One region of the Streptomyces sp. NPDC044033 genome, then DNA from elsewhere that is predicted to be linked to it. Evidence: riboswitches for the same ligand, from Rfam matches in the RefSeq annotation. Region 1 holds a riboswitch; the other holds the start of a gene.
The links. A riboswitch is a leader RNA that binds a small molecule or an ion and turns the genes downstream of it on or off. The one in region 1 is predicted to bind glycine.
Positions count from the first base shown of each region.

Region 2: linked by a shared signal. The riboswitch ahead of gcvP (aminomethyl-transferring glycine dehydrogenase) and the one ahead of gcvT (glycine cleavage system aminomethyltransferase GcvT) in region 1 are both predicted to bind glycine.

Region 1 covers NZ_JBWKFF010000022.1:140,382-151,042, forward strand. The annotation lists gene AC07AB_RS32010 (L-serine ammonia-lyase) at 1-227, opposite strand, end outside; gene glyA (serine hydroxymethyltransferase) at 417-1,685, opposite strand; gene gcvH (glycine cleavage system protein GcvH) at 1,729-2,103, opposite strand; gene gcvT (glycine cleavage system aminomethyltransferase GcvT) at 2,190-3,308, opposite strand; glycine riboswitch at 3,481-3,579, opposite strand; gene AC07AB_RS32030 (AAA family ATPase) at 3,742-4,434, shown strand; gene AC07AB_RS32035 (hypothetical protein) at 4,813-5,517, opposite strand; gene AC07AB_RS32040 (enhanced serine sensitivity protein SseB) at 5,738-6,505, shown strand; gene AC07AB_RS32045 (enhanced serine sensitivity protein SseB C-terminal domain-containing protein) at 6,650-7,408, shown strand; gene AC07AB_RS32050 (ABC transporter permease) at 7,703-8,701, shown strand; gene AC07AB_RS32055 (ABC transporter substrate-binding protein) at 8,873-10,639, shown strand.
Region 2 covers NZ_JBWKFF010000025.1:108,720-119,380, reverse strand. The annotation lists gene AC07AB_RS33795 (bifunctional nuclease family protein) at 1-240, shown strand, start outside; gene AC07AB_RS33790 (MerR family transcriptional regulator) at 409-1,017, shown strand; partial or broken gene AC07AB_RS33785 (DNA polymerase IV) at 1,123-2,610, shown strand; gene AC07AB_RS33780 (PRC-barrel domain-containing protein) at 2,520-2,936, opposite strand; glycine riboswitch at 3,062-3,159, shown strand; gene gcvP (aminomethyl-transferring glycine dehydrogenase) at 3,349-6,243, shown strand; gene AC07AB_RS33770 (DUF5999 family protein) at 6,324-6,530, opposite strand; gene AC07AB_RS33765 (hypothetical protein) at 6,878-7,474, opposite strand; gene AC07AB_RS33760 (glutamate-cysteine ligase family protein) at 7,958-9,466, shown strand; gene AC07AB_RS33755 (CPBP family intramembrane glutamic endopeptidase) at 9,770-10,582, shown strand; gene AC07AB_RS33750 (PhzF family phenazine biosynthesis protein) at 10,660-10,661, opposite strand, start outside.

The DNA.
Region 1 (10,661 bases):
GGGGAGTGGCCCTCCAGACCGAGGAGTACGGCCTTGGGGGTGCCGTGGCCGTGCCCGGTCGCGCCGAGGGAGCCGAAGAGTTCGGCCCGTACGGACGTGGTGTGGGCGAGCACGCCTTCGTTCTTGAGCCGGCGCGCGAACATTCGGGCCGCGCGCATGGGGCCGACCGTATGGGAACTGGACGGACCGATGCCTATGGAGAAGAGATCGAAGACGGAGATGGCCACGGTGGCGGACCCCTTGTCTGCTCGTGGTGGGTGGTGCGGGCACTGCTGGGGCCGCGGGATGGCGCCCTGGTGAGGGGCGCCGTGCGGCGCTGGTGCTGCGCCGTGACGGGGCGCATGGGACGGGGCACCGGTGCACTGTTCTGCTTCCAGTGTGCGCGGTGCCCCGTACTCGCGGGTTGATCAGTTACTTCACGCGGACTTCAGACCCGGGTACAGCGGGTGCTTGGCGGCGAGGGCCGTGACCCGGCCGCGCAGCTCCGCCGCGTCGTAGGACGGCTTGAGCGCCGCGGCGATGATCTCCGCGACCTCGGTGAAGTCCTCGGCCCCGAAGCCGCGGGTGGCCAGCGCCGGGGTGCCGATCCGCAGGCCCGAGGTGACCATCGGGGGGCGCGGGTCGTTCGGGACGGCGTTGCGGTTGACCGTGATGCCGACCTCGTGGAGCCGGTCCTCGGCCTGCTGGCCGTCCAGCTCGCTGTTGCGCAGGTCCACCAGGACCAGGTGCACGTCCGTGCCGCCGGACAGTACGGACACGCCGTGCTCGGTGACGTCCGACCGGGTCAGGCGCTCGGCGAGGATGCGGGCGCCGTCCAGCGTGCGCTGCTGGCGCTCCTTGAACTCGTCGGTCGCCGCGACCTTGAAGGACACCGCCTTGGCCGCGATCACGTGCTCCAGCGGGCCGCCCTGCTGGCCGGGGAAGACCGCAGAGTTGATCTTCTTGGCCAGCTCCTGGGTGGACAGGATCACGCCGCCGCGCGGACCGCCGAGGGTCTTGTGCGTGGTGGTGGTGGTCACATGGGCGTGCGGCACCGGGTTGGGGTGCAGCCCCGCGGCCACCAGGCCGGCGAAGTGGGCCATGTCCACCATCAGGTACGCGCCGACCGCGTCGGCGATCTTGCGGAAGGCCGCGAAGTCGAGCTGGCGGGGGTACGCGGACCAGCCGGCCACGATCAGCTTCGGGCGGGCCTCCTTGGCGAGCCGCTCGACCTCGGCCATGTCGACCTGGCCGGTCTCGTCGTCGACGTGGTACGCGACCACGTTGTAGAGCTTGCCGGAGAAGTTGATCTTCATGCCGTGGGTCAGGTGCCCGCCGTGCGCGAGGTTCAGACCCATGATCGTGTCACCGGGCTTGAGCAGCGCGAACATCGCGGCGGCGTTGGCCTGCGCGCCGGAGTGCGGCTGCACATTGGCGTGCTCGGCGCCGAAGAGCGCCTTGACCCGGTCGATCGCGATCTGCTCGACCACGTCGACGTGCTCGCAGCCGCCGTAGTAGCGGCGGCCGGGGTACCCCTCGGCGTACTTGTTGGTGAGGACGGAGCCCTGCGCCTCCATGACCGCGACCGGAGCGAAGTTCTCCGAGGCGATCATTTCGAGGGTGGACTGCTGGCGGTCGAGTTCGGCGTCGACAGCGGCGGCGACGTCGGGGTCGAGCTCATGGAGGGAGCTGTTCAGCAGAGACATGAGTTCTTCCTGGGAAGCGGAGGGCGGAGGGCGTACGGGCGGGCTAGCCCGCGAAGGCGGTGTACTCGTCGGCGGTCAGCAGCACCGCCGGCTCGTCCGTGATCTTCACCTTGAACAGCCAGCCGCCCTCGAAGGGGGCGGAGTTCACCAGCGACGGGTCGTCCACGACGTCCTGGTTGGCCTCGACGACCTCGCCCGTCACGGGGGCGTACAGGTCGCTGACCGACTTCGTCGACTCCAGCTCACCGCAGGTCTCGCCCGCCGTGACGCTGTCGCCGATCGCGGGAAGCTGCGCGTAGACCACATCGCCGAGCGCGTTGGCCGCGAACTCGGTGATGCCGACCGTCGCGACGCCGTCATCGGCGGTCGACAGCCACTCGTGCTCCTTGGTGTAACGCAGCTGCTGGGGGTTGCTCATGACTCGATTCTCCTGGATACGCGTGGGTGCTTGTGCAACGGGTCTTGACACGTGAGACGCGACGGGCGCGGCGGTACGGGTCCCGGTCAGCGCTGACGCTTGTAGAAGGGCAGCGCGACCACCTCGTACGGCTCGTGGCTGCCGCGGATGTCCACGCTCACCCCGGCCGTACCGGGCTCGGCGTGCGCCGCGTCCACATAGGCGATGGCGATCGGCTTGCCGAGCGTGGGGGAGGGGGCGCCCGAGGTGACCTCGCCGATCACCGAGCCGTCGCTCGCCACCACCGGGAATCCGGCGCGCGGCACCCGGCGCCCCTCGGCGATCAGCCCGACCAGCTTGCGCGGAGCCGCCGCCTCGGCCTTCTCGGCCGCCGCGGTCAGCGCCGCGCGGCCCACGAAGTCGCCCGCCTTCTCGAACTTCACGACCCGGCCCAGCCCCGCGTCGAACGGCGTCGTCGCCGCGGTCAGCTCGTGCCCGTACAGCGGCATGCCCGCCTCCAGGCGCAGCGTGTCCCGGCAGGACAGCCCCGCCGGTACGAGCCCCGCGCCCGCGCCCGCCTCGGTCAGCGCCTGCCACAGTCGCTCGGCGTCCGACGGCCGGACGAACAGCTCGAAGCCGTCCTCGCCGGTGTAGCCGGTACGGGCGATCAGCGCGGACACCCCCGCGACCGTGCCCGGCAGCCCCGCGTAGTACTTCAGCCCGTCCAGGTCCGCGTCGGTGAGCGACTTCAGGATGCCCGCGGACTCCGGGCCCTGCATGGCCAGCAGCGCGTAGGCGTCGCGGTCGTCCCGTACGGACGCCTCGAAGCCGGCCGCGCGCTCGGTCAGCGCGTCCAGCACCACCTGGGCGTTGGACGCGTTGGCGACGACCATGAACTCCTGCTCGCCGAGGCGGTAGACGATCAGGTCGTCGAGGATGCCGCCCTCGGCGTCGCAGATCATGGTGTACCGGGCGCGGCCCACGGCGACCTTGCCGATGTTGCCGACCAGGGCGTAGTCGAGGGCGTCGGCGGCCTGCGGGCCGGTCAGCGTGATCTCGCCCATGTGGGAGAGGTCGAAGAGCCCGGCCCGGCCGCGGACGGCGAGGTGCTCGTCGCGCTCGCTCGCGTAGCGCAGCGGCATGTCCCAGCCCGCGAAGTCGGTCATGGTCGCGCCGAGCGCGCGATGCGTCGCGTCGAGCGCGGTACGGCGAGGGGAATCGGTCATGTTTCAGGCTCCCGGGCTGACGGTGGCGAGTTCTTGGAAGAAGCACACGAAGAACGCGCCTCCCCATCTGTCATCGGAACCTGAGAGGTTCACCAGGAGGCCCGGCCGGGCCCCTCGGCTTGCACCTTGGGTGGGACCGCCGATGGCACGGCGGCCCGCTTTTCAGATCTGCCTCGCCTGCGCGGTACGGGGCCTGAGAGATTCAAGGGAGGACTTGCTCCTTCGGCGCCCGGTGCACGGAGCGTGACCGGGACTCTCCCGCGCGGACTACGAGCGGCCGATATGCAGTTTGCGGGCACATCATCGCATGCGACGGTCCGCTGTAAACCCCCGGACGGGCGGCCGATCGTTTTGGCCCGCCCTTGAAGCGCATTACCTTTTCTTGACACTCTTCGGGTAGCCCGCAGTGACCGGACCGGGGAGGACGATCACCGTGCACGCGCAACGTACGTATCCGAGGCCGGCGTTGCCCGGCCCCCGGCGGCCCCCGGCCGCGGCCGCGGTCGCGGACCTGCGCGGCACGGCGACCGCCCACGAGCTGAGATTCCCCGTCGGCGACCTGCTCGTCGTCTCCGGCCTGCCGGGCAGCGGCAAGTCCACCCTCATCCGGCGGGCGGTGCCGGGGCTGGACGCCCGCGGCGGGATCGTCTGGCGCGTCGACTCGCAGGACGCCCGCGACCGCTGGGCGCGCCGGATGCCGGCGTACGTGCCGTACGGGCTCTACCGCCCGCTGGTCCGGCTCTCCCACTACACGGGGCTGCGGCGCGCGCTCCACTCGGGCACGAGCGTGGTCGTGCACGACTGCGGCACGCTCGCCTGGGTGCGCCACTGGCTGGCGCGCGACGCCAGACGGCGGGGCGTCGCGCTACGGCTGCTGATCATGGACGTACCGGTCGCGGAGGCCTTGACGGGGCAGGCCCAGCGGGGGCGCCGGGTCTCCGCGTACGCCTTCGCGCGCCACTGCCGGGCCGTGGCGCGGCTGGTGGCGGCGGTGGAGTCCGGCCGCCTCCCGGTCGGCACCGCCTCGGCGATCCTCCTGGACCGGCCCGCGGGTGACGCGTTACGGGCGATCCGGTTCGGCCGGATCGCCGAGGCGGTGCCGGGGCCTGGTGCCGGTGGTCCGTAGCGGCTGGGTGGTGGGGTCGGGCTCGGGTGCTGGGGTGGGTCGTTCGTAGGCGTTGGATTGCCGGGGCGTTGTGAGCCCGGCGGTCGTCCGTGGACTGCGCGGGTCACGGTGGTGGTGCCGGGGGCCCGTAGGCGCCCGGGTCACGGAGTCGGGCTCGGGCGCTGGAGCGGGCCACTCGTAGCTGTCGGATCACCGAAGCGTTTCGGGCCCGGCACCGGGGCCCGTAACCGTCCGGATCACCGAGGTGGGCCCGGGCGGCGGGACGGGCGCTCGTAGTCGTCGGATCGCCGAAGCGGTTACGGGCCCGCCGCCGGGCGCCCCTGAACCGCCGGGCGGCCCGGTGCCGCCCGGCGGTCGGTGCGGTGTCCCCGCCGCGCGTTACGCCGACCGGCCGGGAGCCTTCGGCGCGGCGGCCGGGGGCTTCTGGAGGCCGGGGAGGTCCGGGGCGGGGAGGCCGCCGCCGAGGACCATGCTCGCCACGACGTTCACCGTGGCGGCCAGCGTGGCCTTCAGGGCCGCCGCGGTGCCGGCCGGGCTGCCCGCGACGGTGGTCCTCAGCAACGCGTTGACCTTGGCCTGGAGGTCGGTGGCGGCCTTGGCCACCAGCTCCGGGCCGGCCTTCGACGGCGCGCCCTGCTGCCCGGCCGCGGGCGCGGCCGGCGCCTTGGCGTCGGTCGGGTCGACCGGCGCGGCCGGTTTCTTCGGCACCTTCGGTGCCTCCGGCACGCTCGGCGCAGCGGGCGCCTTCGCCGCCGCCGTGATCTTGGCGAGGGCCTCCTTGACCGCCTCCGCGTGCTTCGCGGCCTCCGGGGTCGGCAGCTTGCCGCCCGGCGCCTTCAGCACCGCGTTGACGAGGCCGGTCACCGGCTTGAGGGCGGCGGCCAGGTCGCCCAACCGCTCGGTCTGGCCCGCCAGCGCGTCCGCCCCCGGGATCGGGGCCACGGCCGCCGCCCCCGCCGGGTGCGGGGTGCCGCCGTGCGCGGTCGCGAGGGCCGCTCCGGAGGCGCCGAACGCCAGCGCGCCGCACACGACGGACGAGACGACCGCGCCGGTCTTCCGGGGCATCTTCCGGGACGTGCGCATAGGGGGCTTCCCTTCGTGGTGCGTACAAGGTGTCCGACCACCGTGCTGAGGACGGGTACGTTCCGCAACTCGCCGACTACCCGGGGTGCACCCCGGTCCAAGTTCCATCGCCCCCGCCTGACCTGGGTGTTCGTCAAGGAATTCGGCGGCACCCGAGGAACGTGGGGCATGCAGCCGTTAGGGTTCGGATGCGGCTTTGTCGAGACGGCGGTTGGACGGAATGAGCATCCCGGAGAGTTACGAATACACCCAGGCCCAGGGCTGGCCCGCCAATGAACTCGAAGAGGTGCTCGCCGCCTCCCTGGGGGTGGCGGGGGCCGGCGCGCGCATCGTCGAGGTGCTGAGCCGCAGCCTGCTGTGGATTCCGCTGCCCAACGGCGGCCACCCGGACAGCCGCGAGCTCGATCTGCCGACCCTGGAGATCGACGGCGGCGCGTACGTCCCGGTGTTCAGCTCCGAGCAGCAGTTCCGGCTGATCACCGGCGACCGGATGCCGTGCACCGTCGCACCGGCCGTCGAGTTCGCCCGCGGCCTGCCCCCGCAGCTGGGCATCGCGGTGAACCCGGACGGCGCCGTCGGCGTCCCGCTGCCGCCGCCCGCCGTCGCGGAGCTGTGCCGCGGCGGGCACGGCCCGCTGGACGGACCCGCCACCGGCGGCCGGGTGCGGCTCTACGAACCCGACTGGCAGGAAGAACCGGTCGACTTCCTGGCCGCCGCCGGGCTGGAGTTCGCCGCCGCCGGGCTGGTGCGGACCGCCCGGCGCGTCCTGGCCTGCGTGGAGACCGACGCCCCGGCGCTGTTCGTCGGCGTCGAACTCGACCTGCCCGACGACGCCGGCCGCGCCGCCGCGCTCGACGCCCTCGGGCGCGCGCTGCACACGGTCCCGGTGCCCTGGCCCGTGCAGATGGTCTTCCTCGACCTCGCCCAGGACCCGGTCGGGGAGTGGCTGAGCGAGCGCGTCCGGCCGTTCTACGACCGTGACCTGTGACTGACCCGCGGCAGGGCGGTACGGGCTCGTAAGCTGGTTGGATGACCGGGCGGGGTGCACTGGCGCGCCCCGAAGCGGGGCAGAGACGGCCGAGGGAAAGGGCGGACCCAGGTGAGCGCGGGCGCGGAGAGCGGCGTGGAGCAGATGCTGCGCCAAGTGGCGCCCGGCCGGTACGACGCCTACGAGGCGCTGCTGCACGCCATCGCCGACGGTCAGGTGTGGATGCTGCTCTGGCACGGCCAGGCCGGCTCGCCCGACGCCCAGTACGGGAACATGGAGGTCGACAGCCTCGGCTACGCGCCATGCGTGACCTCCGCCCCGGAGCTCGCCGCCAGCGGGTGGAACCGCGCCCATGAGGTGGTCGGCGGCCGCGCCATCGCCGCCTCGCTCTTCCCCGACCGCTGGGGCCTGTGGCTCAACCCGCACGCGCCGGGCGGCGGCGTCGGCATCCCCTGGCTCGACCTGCGGCGCGTCGCGGGCGGCCTGGAGCGGCTGCCCGCCGGGCCGCTGCGGCTGAGTGAGCCGGCCATCGAGATCCCCCAGTTCTATGCCCTGCTGGGGCAGAACGCGCACCGTACGCCCGTGGTCCGGGCGCTGCGCCGGGCCTGGGTGCAGCCCGCGCTGGGCGCGCCGTATCTGGCCATCGGGCTCGATCTGTACGACACGTCCCAGCCGGCCGTCGACTCGGTGCGGCTGATGATGCAGCAGTCGGTGGGCGTGGTGCCGGAGGGGCTGCCGGTGTCCACGGTGTCGATGTCGGACGAGCACGACCCGGTCGCGATGTGGATGCGGGCCAACGCGCGGCCGTTCTTCGACCGCGACGCGTACGGCGCCGGAGCGCCCGCGCCCACGGCCGGTTACGGCTATCCGCCGCCGCAGGGCCGTCAGGCCGGAGCGTACTGACACCAACTGGACAAACTGTCCTTGTAGTTACTGATCCGCTCATGGATCACGACTGTCCGTATAACGGAACCTCCCTACACACATCACGGTTACGCATCCATTGCCGGTCAGGTCTGGCGGGTGATCGCGGGCCCGTTGAAGACTCCCCGGAACAAGCAGAGTCGGTTCTGTGTGCGACCTGCTCCGCGTGAACTTCCCGCGCCTTCAGCACCATTCGCAGCACCTGATGTGAACCAAGCCGCGTCGGCGGCAGCGTGGGCCGGCTATCGCCGGTCGAGAGGGGTCCCCCAGACGATGACGGCACCATTGCACGACACGAGCGCGGCCGAGACCGCCGCCGTCGATGTCGCGGCCGGCGTCCCGGCGAAAGCCATCGAGGGCCGTTCCCCGTGGCGTATCGCCTGGGTGCGGCTCAAGCGCGACAAGCTGGCCCTGGCCGGCGGGGTCGTCGTGCTGCTGCTCATCCTGATCGCGGTGTTCGCGCCGCTGATCGTGGACCTGTTCGGGCATCCGCCGAACAACTTCCACGAGGACCAGATCGACCCGCTCTTCGGCACCCCCAAGGGCTCCTGGGGCGGGATCAATTCGGACTTCCTCTTCGGGGTCGAGCCGGTCAACGGCCGCGATGTGTTCAGCCGGGTGATCTACGGAGCCCGGGTCTCGCTGCTGGTGGCGTTCCTCGCCGCCGTGGTCGCCGTCGCCGTCGGCACGGTCTTCGGCATCGTCGCCGGCTACTTCGGCGGCTGGGTCGACGCCATCATCAGCCGCGTGATGGACGTCCTCCTCGCCTTCCCGCAGCTGCTCTTCATCATCGCCCTGGTCTCCGTGGTGCCGAACTCCCTCTTCGGTTTCAGCGGTTCGGGCGTGCGCATGGGCGTGCTGATCGTGGTGATCGGGTTCTTCGGCTGGCCGTACGTGGGCCGGATCGTGCGAGGCCAGACCCTCTCGCTCAGAGAGCGCGAGTACGTGGAGGCGGCGCGCAGCCTGGGCGCCGGACGCGCGTACATCCTCTTCCGCGAACTGCTGCCCAACCTGGTGGCGCCGATCACCGTGTACGCCACGCTGATGATCCCCACCAACGTGCTCACCGAGGCCGCCCTCAGCTTCCTCGGCGCGGGCGTCAAGCAGCCGACCGCTTCCTGGGGGCAGATGCTCTCCGCGGCCGTCACCACGTACGAGTCCGACCCCATGTTCATGGTCATTCCGGGGCTCGCCATCTTCGCCACCGTGCTGGCCTTCAACCTCTTCGGCGACGGCGTGCGTGACGCCCTCGACCCGAAGGGCTCGCGCTGACCCTCGCAGAACGCCGTCGAGCCGAGGGCCCGCGGCACAGAACCCCACAGCAGTACCCGCAGCAGCACCCATGACGACCCGGACGAGCAACACAACTGATTCCTCGTCAGGAGTTCATCCCCGAACAGCCGGTCCTCCCCGGGCCGAGAATCTCACGGAGGTCGCGACAACGTGACAACTCATCGCATTCCGAGGCGCAGACTGGCCGCCGGATCGGCCTTCGTGGTCGCGGCGCTGGTGTCCACCACCGCCTGCGGCGGGGGCGGCGGCTCCAGCACCAGCGGCAAGGCGCCGGGCTTCAACGCGGGCGTGGGCCATGTCGCCAGCACCTCCGCCAAGAAGGGCGGCGAGCTGAAGTTCATCGGCACGCAGGACGCCGACTCCTGGGACCCGCAGCGTGGCTACTACGGCTTCATGTGGGACTTCGCCCGCTACTACACCCGCACCCTGGTGACCCCGAAGCCCGCCCCGGGCGCGGCCAGCTCCGAGCTGGTCCCGGACATGGCCACCGACACCGGCCAGATCTCGCCCGACAAGAAGACCTACACCTTCAAGCTGCGCCCCGACCTGACCTGGGAGGACGGCAAGCCCGTCACCAGCCAGGACATCAAGTACGGCATCGAGCGCACCTGGGCCAAGGAGAAGATCACCGGCGGCCCGACCTGGATCCAGCAGGTCCTCGACCCGGACCTGAACTACAAGGGCCCGTACAAGGACACCAGCAAGGACAAGCTGGGCCTGAAGCAGATCGAGACGCCGGACGCGAACACCATCGTCTTCAAGCTGCCGAGCCCCAACGGCGACTTCCTCCAGATGCTGGCGCTGCCCGCCGCCGCCCCGGTCCGCCAGGACAAGGACACCGGCGAGAAGTACGGCCTCAAGCCCTTCTCCAACGGCCCGTACAAGTTCGCGTCCTACACGCCGAACAAGGGCCTGGAGCTCGTCCGCAACGACAAGTGGAAGAAGACCTCGGACTCCGTCCGCAAGGCGCTGCCGGACAAGGTCTCGGTCAAGCTCACCACCAACGCCGATGACATGGACAACAAGCTCATCTCCGGTGAGTACGACATCGACATCAACGCGACCGGGATGGGTTCGGCGGGCCGCCAGAAGGCGCTGCAGAGCCACAAGGCCAACGTCGACAACCCGCAGACCGGGTTCATCCGCTACGCCGCGTTCCCCAAGACGGTCAAGCCGTTCGACAACATCCACTGCCGCAAGGCGGTCATCTACGCCGCCGACCACACCTCGCTGCAGACCGCGCGCGGCGGCCCGATGGCGGGCGGCGACCTCGGCACCAGCATGCTGCCGCCGGCCGTCAAGGGGTACGACCCGAAGTTCGACCCGTACAACATCAAGCAGGGCAAGCCGGACCTGGCCAAGGCCAAGGACGAGATGAAGCAGTGCGACAAGCCGAACGGCTTCGCCACCACGATCGCGGTGCGCAACAACAAGCCGCCGGAGATCGCCACCGCCACGTCGCTCCAGGCATCGCTCGCCAAGGTCGGCATCAAGGCCCAGATCGACGAGTACGACGGCGCCCAGTACGCGGGCATCATCGGCGCCCCCGCCAACGTCCTGCGGAAGAACTACGGCATCATCATCCAGGGCTGGGGCTCCGACTTCCCCACCGGCCAGGGCTTCCTCCAGCCGATCTCCGACGGCAAGTTCATCCAGCCGACCGGTAACCAGAACTACCCCCTGCTGGACGACCCCGAGGTCAACAAGTTCTTCGACCAGGGCAACGCCGAGACCGACCCGAACAAGGCCGCCGAGTTCTACGCGAAGGCCAACGAGAAGGTCATGAACGACGCCTGGTACCTGCCGTTCACCTACGAGAAGAACGTCATCTGGCGCTCCTCGCGACTGACCAACATCTACACGGCCGACTCCTACAACGGCCGCTACGACTACGCCTCGCTGGGCGTGACCAAGTGATCGTCCGTCCGCTCCACCGGCA
Region 2 (10,661 bases), on a different contig from region 1:
GACCTGCGCGAAGGCGTGTTCTACGCCGAGCTGGTCTTCGCGAGCGGGGTGGAGGTCAGTGCCAGGCCCTCCGACGCCATAGCGCTGGCGCTGCGCACCGGGACGCCGATCTACGGCAGTGACGGTGTGCTGGACGACGCCGGCATCGCGATCCCGGACGAGCAGGAGGATGAGGTGGAGAAGTTCCGCGAGTTCCTCGATCAGATCTCGCCGGAGGACTTCGGCACGAACAGCCAGTGAGGCGCCGACCGGGCTGCCGCAGGGCATTCGGCTAGCCTTTCCCCGCGGGCGGATACGCGAAACCACTCTTAGGGTGATTATCACTCGGCGTGGCGAGTGTGGCGATCGTTGACGCACCCCGGGTGACTGCCTACCGTCGAGACGGCAGGTCAAGGACGGAGGGTCGGCGTGAGAAGCACCGGCGACGGCACGGCGGCAGGCGGTCCGTATCCGCTTCATGGGGGAACGGCCGAACCGTTGCCCGGACACCCGGGGGCGGTCTCGGTGTCGCCCGAGCCGGTGCCGGAGACCATCGGGTACCGCGGGCCGACCGCGTGCGCGGCGGCGGGCATCACCTACCGGCAGCTGGACTACTGGGCGCGCACGGGGCTCGTGGAGCCGACCGTGCGGTCCGCCCACGGCCCGGGCGGCCAGCGGCTCTACAGCTTCCGCGACGTCGTCGTGCTGAAGATCGTCAAGCGGCTGCTGGACACGGGCGTGTCGCTGCAGAACATCCGGGCCGCCGTGCAGCACCTGCGCTCGCGCGGCATCGGCGACCTCGGCCAGATGACGCTCATGAGCGACGGGGCGACGGTGTACGAGTGCACGTCGCCCGACGAGGTCGTCGACCTGTTCCAGGGCGGGCAGGGGGTCTTCGGGATCGCCGTGGGCGTGGTCTGGCGGGATGTGGAAGGCGCCCTCGCGCAGCTGCACGGCGAGCGCGTGGACACCGGGGAGACCCTCGCCGGTCACAACCCCGCCGACGAGCTGGCGCGCCGCCGCAACCGCGCGGGCTGAGAGCCCGCCTGCCGGGTGGCGAGCGCCCGGACGTGACACGGGTTCCGCCGCTTCCGAGCCGCGCCGCGGGGCCGTTGTCAGTGGTGTGAGGCAGCATCTGTTGGTGTGAGAGGTTCGCCGACGATCCTGCATCTGGACATGGACGCCTTCTTCGCCGCGGCGGAGCAGGCGGCCAAACCCAGCCTGCGCGGGAAACCGGTCGTGGTCGGCGGCATCGGGCCGCGCGGGGTGGTGTCCACGGCTTCGTACGAGGCGCGGGTCTTCGGGGTGCACTCGGCGATGGCGACGGCCCAGGCTCGCCGGCTGTGCCCCAACGCCGCCTATCTGACCCCCCGGTTCACGCTGTACCGCCAAGTGAGTGAACGGGTCATGGAGCTGCTCGCCGAGCTGTCGCCGCTCGTCGAGCCGCTCAGCCTCGACGAGGCGTTCGTGGACCTGGAGGCGGGCGGCGCGATCACCGCCGCGGCCACGTCGGCGGACATACGGGCCGTGGGCGAGCGGCTGCGGCGCGACATCCAGGCGGCCACGGGGCTCAGCGGGTCGGTGGGGCTGGCCGGATCCAAGATGCTCGCCAAGATCGCCTCCGAGGCGGCCAAGCCGGACGGGCTCGTCCTGATAGCGCCGGGCACGGAGCTGGAGCTGCTGGGGCCCATGCCGGTGCGGACGATCCCGGGGGTCGGGCCCGCGACGGCCGAGACACTGCGCCGGGCGGGGATCGGCACGGTCGCCGAGACCGCCGAGGCCGGCGAGGCGGAGCTGGTGCGGCTGCTGGGCAAGGCGCACGGCGCGGGGCTGTACGCGCTGGCCACCGGCCATGACGACCGCCCGGTCGTCGCCGAGCGGGACGCGAAGTCCGTGTCGGTGGAGGACACCTTCGAGGAGGACGTGACCGACCGGACCCGTGTGCAGCTGGAGATCACGCGCCTCGCCGACCGGTGCGTACAGCGGCTCAGAGCCGCCGGGCGGTCCGGCCGGACCGTGGTGATCAAGGTGCGGCGCTACGACTTCTCGACGCTGACCCGCTCGGAGACGCTGCGCGGGCCCACCGACGACCCTGGGGTCGTCCGGGAGGCGGCCGCGCGGCTGATCGAGGGGGTGGACACCACGGCGGGCGTGCGGCTGCTGGGGGTGGGCGTCACGGGGCTCGCCGACTACACCCAGGAGGACCTGTTCGCCCAGGCCGCCACCGCGCGCTCGGAGCAGGAGCAGGCGGCGCGGGCCGCTGAGGAGGCCGGAGCGGCGCAACGGGCCGGGGCCGGGGCGCCGGAGGCCGCCAAGGGCGGGGAGGAGCGGGAGGAGCCCCGGCCGCGCCGCTGGCTCCCCGGGCTGGATGTACGCCACACGGAGTTCGGGGACGGCTGGGTGCAGGGCAGCGGCGTCGGCCGGGTCACCGTGCGGTTCGAGACGCCCTGGTCCCCGCCGGGCCGGGTGCGGACCTTCCCCGTCGACGACCCCGCGCTCGAACCGGGGGAGCCGATCTCGCTGGTGCGGTCCGCCGGCGGTCAGCCGTCAGGGCCCGAAATCCGGCCGAATTCCCGGCCCGAGGAGGCGTCCCGGCCCGCCGGGGCCGGGGAGTCCGCCACGGGCGCGGGAGCCCTGCCCGGCGCGGAGGCGTCCAGCCCGTAGTGGTGGTACAGCTGGAGCTCCTGCTCCGGGGAGAGGTGGCGGCCGACGCCGAAGTCCGGCGCGTCCTTGATCAGAGCCCGGTCGTACGGGACGCGCAGGGCGTCCGCGACGAGGTCGCTCGGCTCCAGCGGCACGAACGCGTCCCGGCTGAACAGGCCGGTGCGCACGGCGGCCCACTCGGGCTTCCCGGTCGCGTCGTCGAGGTACACCTCGTCCACCGTCCCGATCTTCGTGCCGTTGCGGTCGAACGCCTTGCGGCCGATGAGCCCGCGCGGATCGATGTCGGTCTGCAAGAGGTCCTCCAATGGGTCCCGGGAGATCACAACTACTGCCCGAGACCTACGAAAAGCCACATTTCGCCAGCTGGCCACTTGAGGGATCGGCCGCAGATCGCGCTGGTAGGCTGGCGAGTGGCTGCAGACCCCATGCGGGAGAGTCCTCCGAAGGCTTCGTCGGAGGCGCCGAAGGAGCAAATCCTCCCCGGAATCTCTCAGGCACACGTACCGCACGGACGAGGTCACTCTGGAAAGCAGGGCGGGCCACGCACCGGTACAGCGCCGAAGCCCCTCCTCACCGACGGTGAAAGCCGGTTCGCCCCGGGCGGCCCGGTGAAGCTCTCAGGTTGAGATGACAGAGGGGGAGGCCGTCCGGGTACCCGCGCCACGGTGCCCCTCGCAGGTCGCGACGACCAGGAGGCCCCCGCAGATGAACGACAACCGCATCCCCCTTTCCGATCTTGAACGTGGAACGCCGTTCGAGCACCGCCATATCGGGCCGGACAGTGCCGCCCAGGCCAAGATGCTCGCCCAGGTCGGATTCGGCTCGCTCGACGAGCTCACCGCGGCCGCCGTACCCGATGTGATCAAGAGCGCCGAGGCGCTCCGGCTCCCCGAGGCCCGCAGCGAGGCCGACGTCCTCGCCGAGCTGCGCACGCTCGCCGACCGCAACCAGGTGTTGTCCCCGATGATCGGGCTCGGCTACTACGGCACGTTCACGCCGCCCGTCATCCTGCGCAACGTCATGGAGAACCCCGCCTGGTACACGGCGTACACCCCCTACCAGCCGGAGATCTCGCAGGGCCGGCTGGAGGCGCTGCTCAACTTCCAGACCGTCGTCGCCGACCTGACGGGGCTGCCCACCTCCGGCGCCTCGCTGCTCGACGAGGGCACCGCGGCCGCCGAGGCCATGTCACTGGCCCGCCGCGTCGGCAAGGTCAAGGACGGCGTCTTCCTCGTCGACGCCGACGCGCTGCCGCAGACCATCGCCGTCATACGCACCCGGGCCGAGCCCACCGGGGTCGAGGTCGTCGTCGCCGACCTCTCCGAGGGCATCCCGCAGGAGATCGCCGAGCGCGGCGTGTTCGGCGTGCTGGTGCAGTACCCGGGCGCGTCCGGCGCCGTGCGCGACCCGCGCCCGGTCATCGAGCGGGCGCACGAACTCGGCGCGATCGTGACGGTCGCCGCCGACCTGCTGGCCCTCACCCTGCTCACCTCGCCCGGCGAGCTCGGCGCGGACATCGCGGTCGGCACCACCCAGCGGTTCGGAGTGCCGATGGGCTTCGGCGGCCCGCACGCCGGATTCATGGCCGTACGGGAGAAGTTCGCGCGCAGCCTGCCCGGCCGCCTCGTCGGCGTCTCCGTGGACGCGGACGGCAACAAGGCGTACCGCCTGGCCCTCCAGACGCGTGAACAGCACATCCGCCGCGAGAAGGCCACCAGCAACATCTGCACGGCCCAGGTGCTGCTCGCGGTCATGGCCGGCATGTACGCCGTCTACCACGGCCCGGACGGCCTGGCCGCCATCGCCCGCCGTACGCACCGCTACGCCACCGTGCTCGCCGAGGGGCTGCGGGCCGGCGGCGTCGAGGTCGTGCACGGCGCCTACTTCGACACCCTCACCACGCGCGTGCCCGGCCGGGCCGCCGACGTGGCCGCCGCCGCCCGCGAGCGCGGCGTCAACCTGCGCCTCGTCGACGCCGACAGCCTCTCGCTCGCCTGCGACGAGACCACCGGCCGCGCCCAGCTGGCCGCCGTGTGGGCCGCCTTCGGCGTCGACGCGGACATCGCGGCGATCGAGGCCCTGGACGCGTCCGCCGCCGACGCGCTCCCCGCGGAGCTGCTGCGCACGGACGAATACCTCGCCCACCCGGTCTTCCGCCGGTACCGCTCCGAGACCGCGATGCTGCGCTACCTGCGCAAGCTCTCCGACCGGGACTACGCGCTGGACCGCGGCATGATCCCGCTCGGCTCCTGCACCATGAAGCTCAACGCCACCGCCGAGATGGAGGCGGTGACCTGGCCCGAGTTCGCCGCGCTGCACCCCTTCGCCCCCGTCGACCAGGCCCAGGGCTACACCACGCTCATCACCGAGCTGGAGGAGCGCCTCGCGGAGGTGACCGGCTACGACAAGGTGTCGCTCCAGCCGAACGCGGGCTCGCAGGGCGAGCTGGCCGGGCTGCTGGCCGTACGGGCGTACCACCGGGCCAACGGGGACACCCAGCGCACCGTCTGCCTCATCCCCTCCTCCGCGCACGGCACCAACGCCGCCAGCGCGGTCATGGCCGGCATGAAGGTCGTCGTCGTCAAGACCGGCGACGACGGCGAGGTGGACGCCGACGACCTGCGCGCCAAGATCGAGCAGCACGGCGACGAGCTGGCCGTGCTGATGGTCACCTACCCCTCCACGCACGGCGTCTTCGAGGAGCACATCAGCGAGATCTGCGCGGCCGTGCACGACGCGGGCGGTCAGGTCTACGTGGACGGCGCCAACCTCAACGCCCTCGTCGGGGTGGCCCAGCCGGGCCGGTTCGGCGGCGACGTCTCGCACCTGAACCTGCACAAGACGTTCTGCATCCCGCACGGCGGCGGCGGCCCCGGCGTCGGCCCGGTCGGCGTGCGCGCGCACCTCGCCCCGTACCTGCCCAACCACCCGCTCCAGCCGACCGCGGGCCCGGAGACCGGCGTCGGCCCGGTCTCCGCCGCTCCGTGGGGCTCCGCGGGCATCCTGCCCATCTCCTGGGCGTACGTCCGGCTGATGGGCGGCGAGGGGCTCACACACGCCACCCAGGTCGCCGTGCTCGGTGCCAACTACATCGCCAAGCGCCTGGAGCCGCACTACCCGGTGCTCTACACCGGTCCGAACGGGCTCGTCGCGCACGAGTGCATCGTGGACCTGCGGCCGCTGACCAAGGCGACCGGCGTCAGCGTCGACGACGTCGCCAAGCGCCTCATCGACTACGGCTTCCACGCGCCGACGATGTCGTTCCCGGTGGCCGGGACGCTGATGATCGAGCCGACGGAGAGCGAGGACCTCGCCGAGCTGGACCGGTTCTGCGAGACGATGATCGCGATCCGGGCCGAGATCGAGCGGGTCGGCTCGGGGGAGTGGGCGAAGGACGACAACCCGCTGCGCAACGCCCCGCACACCGCGGCCGCGCTGGCCGGCGACTGGGAGCGCCCGTACAGCCGTGAGGAGGCGGTGTTCCCGGCCGGAGTGTCGGCCGCGGACAAGTACTGGCCGCCGGTCCGGCGCATCGACGGCGCCTTCGGCGACCGCAACCTCGTCTGCTCGTGCCCGCCGCTGGAGGACTACGACAACTGACGGGGCCCGCTCGCCTCATAGGTCGGGGCCGGTTCGGCGAGTCGCCGGGCCGGCCCCTGCTGCGCTGTGTGTGCGCCGCGTCAGGCGGCGGTCATCACGTGTTCGGTGCCGAGTGGCCGGTGCGGGTCGATGATCTGCCCGTCCGGCAGCAGCTCACCGGTGTCCTCGAAGAGCAGGACGCCGTTGCACAGCAGGCTCCAGCCCTGTTCCGGGTGGTGCGCCACAAGATGGGCGGCCTCACGGTCGGCGGAGTCGGCTGTCGGGCATGGTGGCTGGTGCTGGCACATGGATGGGTTCTTTCGCTGCGGTGTAGTGAGTTCGCTGCGGCTGCTCGATGCGGTTTTCAAGGCCGCCCCCCGTTGTCAACTCAATCGGTCAGTCCCAGTGTTGCCCTACGGACGTGATTTCGCAGGGATTTCACGGGAGCTCTCCTCTGCTAGAGAAAGACGCGTCACCCATGAGGACGGTTGCCGCCAACAGCGCGGTCTCTTCGGGTGGTTCGGGGTGGTCATTGTGAGCTAGTCCGCGCGATGGCCCGCTGTGACGGACGTGAGAGCGGTGACCGTAGCAGAGCGCCCCACGGCCGGGAAGCCGTGGGGCGCTCTCGTATGGGTCGGGGCCGGCCGCGGGTCCGTCAGGCGGGGGAGCCGAGCAGCGGCGTCGGGGTGAGCCGGTGGGTGAGCACCGGCAGCAGGTCGGCGACGCGGTGCGGACGGTGCGCGGCGATGCCGGGCGGCGCGGGGGCGAGCGGCACCAGCAGGTCGCCGGGGGCGGGCCGGCAGCTCGACGCGTCGGCGACGGGGTCGCCGTGCAGCCAGAGCGTGAGCATGTAGAGCTCGGGTACGGACAGCAGCCGGGGCTGGTAGGGGGTCGTCAGCGACTCGGCCTGGCGCAGGGCCCGTTCGGTCGAGGCGACATACGGACCCTCGAAGAAGTGCGAGAACGTCCAGCCGTCCGGGGTGAGCATCGTCTCCGCTGCCGCCGCCGCTGCCGCGGTGGACTCGGCGCTCCGGATGAGGAACCGCCATCCCGTGAGCCGCGTGCGGGGGTGGCCGCCGAGCGCGGTGATCTGGTCCAGGACATACACCGGAAGCGGGGACTCCGGGGTCAGCTGCCCTTGCAGGGCCTTGAGGGACGGGGTGCGTGTCGCGCGGACGGCGGTGGGGGAACCGAGGGCCGCGAGAACGCTGCGCAGGGCTGGCGCTGGGGCTGGGGGGACATGCAGCGGCATGGTGAATCGCCTCTCACTCAGGAGACACGGTGGTGCTGGGCAGGTGCGGACGGCGCTGTCAGCGTGCGGGGTCAGAGGGGGGCCGGAACCGACTGCCGGGGCGCCAACTCTCTGCCTCGTTCGCGAAGTTTATACGACAGGTGTTCATATGGTGTTTCACCTAGCCGTCCCGGGCATTGCTGACAAGGCGCAATCAGGACCGGCCTGCCAGGCGATTTCGGGTATTCTGCGACCCGTCCGCGCCCGCCACCTCGTGCTTTTCCTCCGGTAGGGTAGGCCGGATAGTGCCGGTGCTTATAGCCGAGAATGTGCGACGTCCTGGTACAAGTCACTATGCCGACTGAAATTGCCGGAGCGGGATTCACTGAGATCATATCGGGTAACCCGTTTCGGCAGAGCGTTATCGATCACATTCTTGGGCATCATCAAACGTGACACCAGCGGCTGACGTCGTGGTCGACCCAGTCGAGGAGGGACGCTTCGATGGGGGAGAAGGTCGTGGCCGCCGGGTTCGACCTGTCCGACCGGCAGCGCTACCGAGGGAAACTCCGGCAGTGTCTGGAGGGGTTGTCGCGACTGCTGGAAGACGGGTGCTTCGATCGCCCGAAGAACCTCATGGGGCTGGAGATCGAGCTGAATCTCGCGGGCGCCGACGGAGCCCCGAGAATGATGAATGCCGAGGTGCTGGAGCGCATTGCGAGCCGTGATTTCCAGACCGAGCTCGGTCAGTTCAATCTTGAAGTGAACATTGTGCCGCACCGGCTGCGCGGCAGGGTTCTCGACCGGCTCGCGGAAGAGCTGGGCACGGGTCTGTCCTACGCCGACCGAAGAGCCCAGGAAATCGGCGCCGGGATCGTGATGATCGGCATTCTGCCCACCCTCGCCGCCCAGGACCTGGTGCCCGGCAACCTCTCCGACGTCGACCGCTACATGCGGCTCAACGACGAGATGGTCGCCGCCCGCGGCGAGAACTTCACCATCGACATCGACGGCGTCGAACGGCTGACCTGCACCTCGCGGTCCATCGCCCCCGAATCGGCCTGTACGTCCGTCCAGTTGCACCTCCAGGTGACCCCCGGCCGGTTCGCCGCCGTCTGGAACGCCGCGCAGGCGATCGCCGCCGCCCAGATAGTCGTGGGCGCCAACTCGCCCTTCCTCTTCGGGCGCGAGCTGTGGCGGGAGTCCCGCCCGCCCCTGTTCGTACAGTCCACCGACACCCGCCCGCCGGAGCTGAAGGCCCAAGGCGTACGCCCGCGGACCTGGTTCGGGGAGTGCTGGATCACCGACGCGTTCGACCTCTTCGAGGAGAACGTGCGCTACTTCCCGCCCCTGCTGCCGATCTGCGGCGACCAGGACCCGATGCGGGTGCTCGACGCCGGCGGCGTCCCCTCCCTCCAGGAACTCGTGCTGCACAACGGCACCGTCTACCGCTGGAACCGGCCGGTCTACGACGTCGCCGGCGGCGTCCCCCATCTGCGCGTCGAGAACCGCGTCCTGCCCGCCGGCCCCACGGTCATCGACGTCATCGCCAACGCCGCCTTCTACTACGGGCTGATCCGGGCGCTCGCCGAGGCGCCGCGCCCGGTGTGGACGCGGCTGCCGTTCGCCGTGGCGGCGGACAACTTCGAGGCGGCCTGCCGGCACGGCATCGACGCCGCGCTGCGCTGGCCGCGGCGGGGCCGGGGCGCCGGCTCGGGGCTCGTACAGGTCCCGGCCGTCCAACTGGTCCGCGAGGAACTGCTGCCACTGGCCGCGGCCGGCCTCGACGCCTGGGGCGTCGAACCCGCCGACCGCGACCGCTACCTGGGGATCATCGAGGAGCGCTGCCGACGGCGGATCAACGGAGCGTCCTGGCAGGCAGCGACATACCACGAGGCGATGGCGGCCGGGCTGGAACGGGACGCCGCCCTCGCGGCCACCACGCGCCGCTACTGCGAGCTGGCGCGAACGGGGGAGCCGGTGCACACGTGGCCGGTCGGGACCGCGGACTGAGGGCAGCAGCAGCGGCAGGTGCCTGACGGGCGGGGCCGCTGACGGGCGGCCGGGGCAGCGGGCCGGCGACCCGGTCGCGGATCGCCTGCCAGCGCCGTTGGACGACGCCGTTCCGGCGCGCGGCGTGCCCCCGTGTGCTTCCGGTTCCGCGTCATCGGGCAAGCTATGACGTCCTGGGGCCCAGGGCCTGGGCGGTGACAGGGCGCGGTCGCGCGACGCTCGCAGCGGCCCCTCGTGCGTGGTTCCCGAGCCCGTATCCGAGGCCCTGGTGAGATGGTGCGCGAGTGAAGCGGTATTGCGGAAGTGGAGCATGGTGTGCTGCAGGAGGCGCGTGACGTGGAGGTTTCCCTGCCCGAACAAGGGCTGCCGCGACGGGTCCTGCGGAACGAGACGGTACTGGTGCTGGCGCTGTCACTCGGCGCCAGCGCGGTATCGGCGCTGGTCAGCTTTGTCGGCTCGATCACCCGGCCCGGCGAGTTGAAGAACCAGGCGGCCACGCTCGTCGGCTCGCACGCGCCGGGCCGCCCGTGGCTGGACCTCGCATGGCAGCTCTTCGGCATCGCCACCGCGCTGGTGCCCGTATTCCTGGTGGCGCATCTCCTGCTGCGCGAGGGCGTGGGGCTGCGGGCGATCGGGTTCGACCGCAAGCGGCCGGGTTTCGACCTGCGGTGGGGAGTCGCGGTCGCCGCCGCCATCGGCGGCACCGGACTCCTCTTCTACCTCGGCGTGCGGGCGGCCGGGTTCAACCTGACGGTCGTCCCCGAGTCGCTGCCGGAGGTGTGGTGGAAGATCCCGGTGCTGATCGCCTCCGCGGTGCAGAACGCCGTGCTGGAAGAGGTCATCGTCGTCGGCTACCTGCTGCGCCGGCTGGGGCAGACGGGCTGGACGCCGATGGCCGCGCTCGTGGCCAGCGCGGTGCTGCGCGGCTCGTACCACCTGTACCAGGGCGTCGGCGGGCTGCTCGGCAATATGGCGATGGGCGTCGTCTTCGTGCTGCTCTACCGGCGCTGGGGACGGGTCGGGCCACTGGTCGCCGCGCACGCGCTGATCGACATCGTGGCCTTCGTGGGGTACGCGCTGCTGGCGGGGAAGGTGGGGTGGCTGCCGACGGCGTGAGGCCGTGGTCGCCGCGGCGGCCTGCCCGAGCCGTACGGCAAGGGGCCGCCGCTGCTATGGGCCCGCCCCGCCCGCCGTC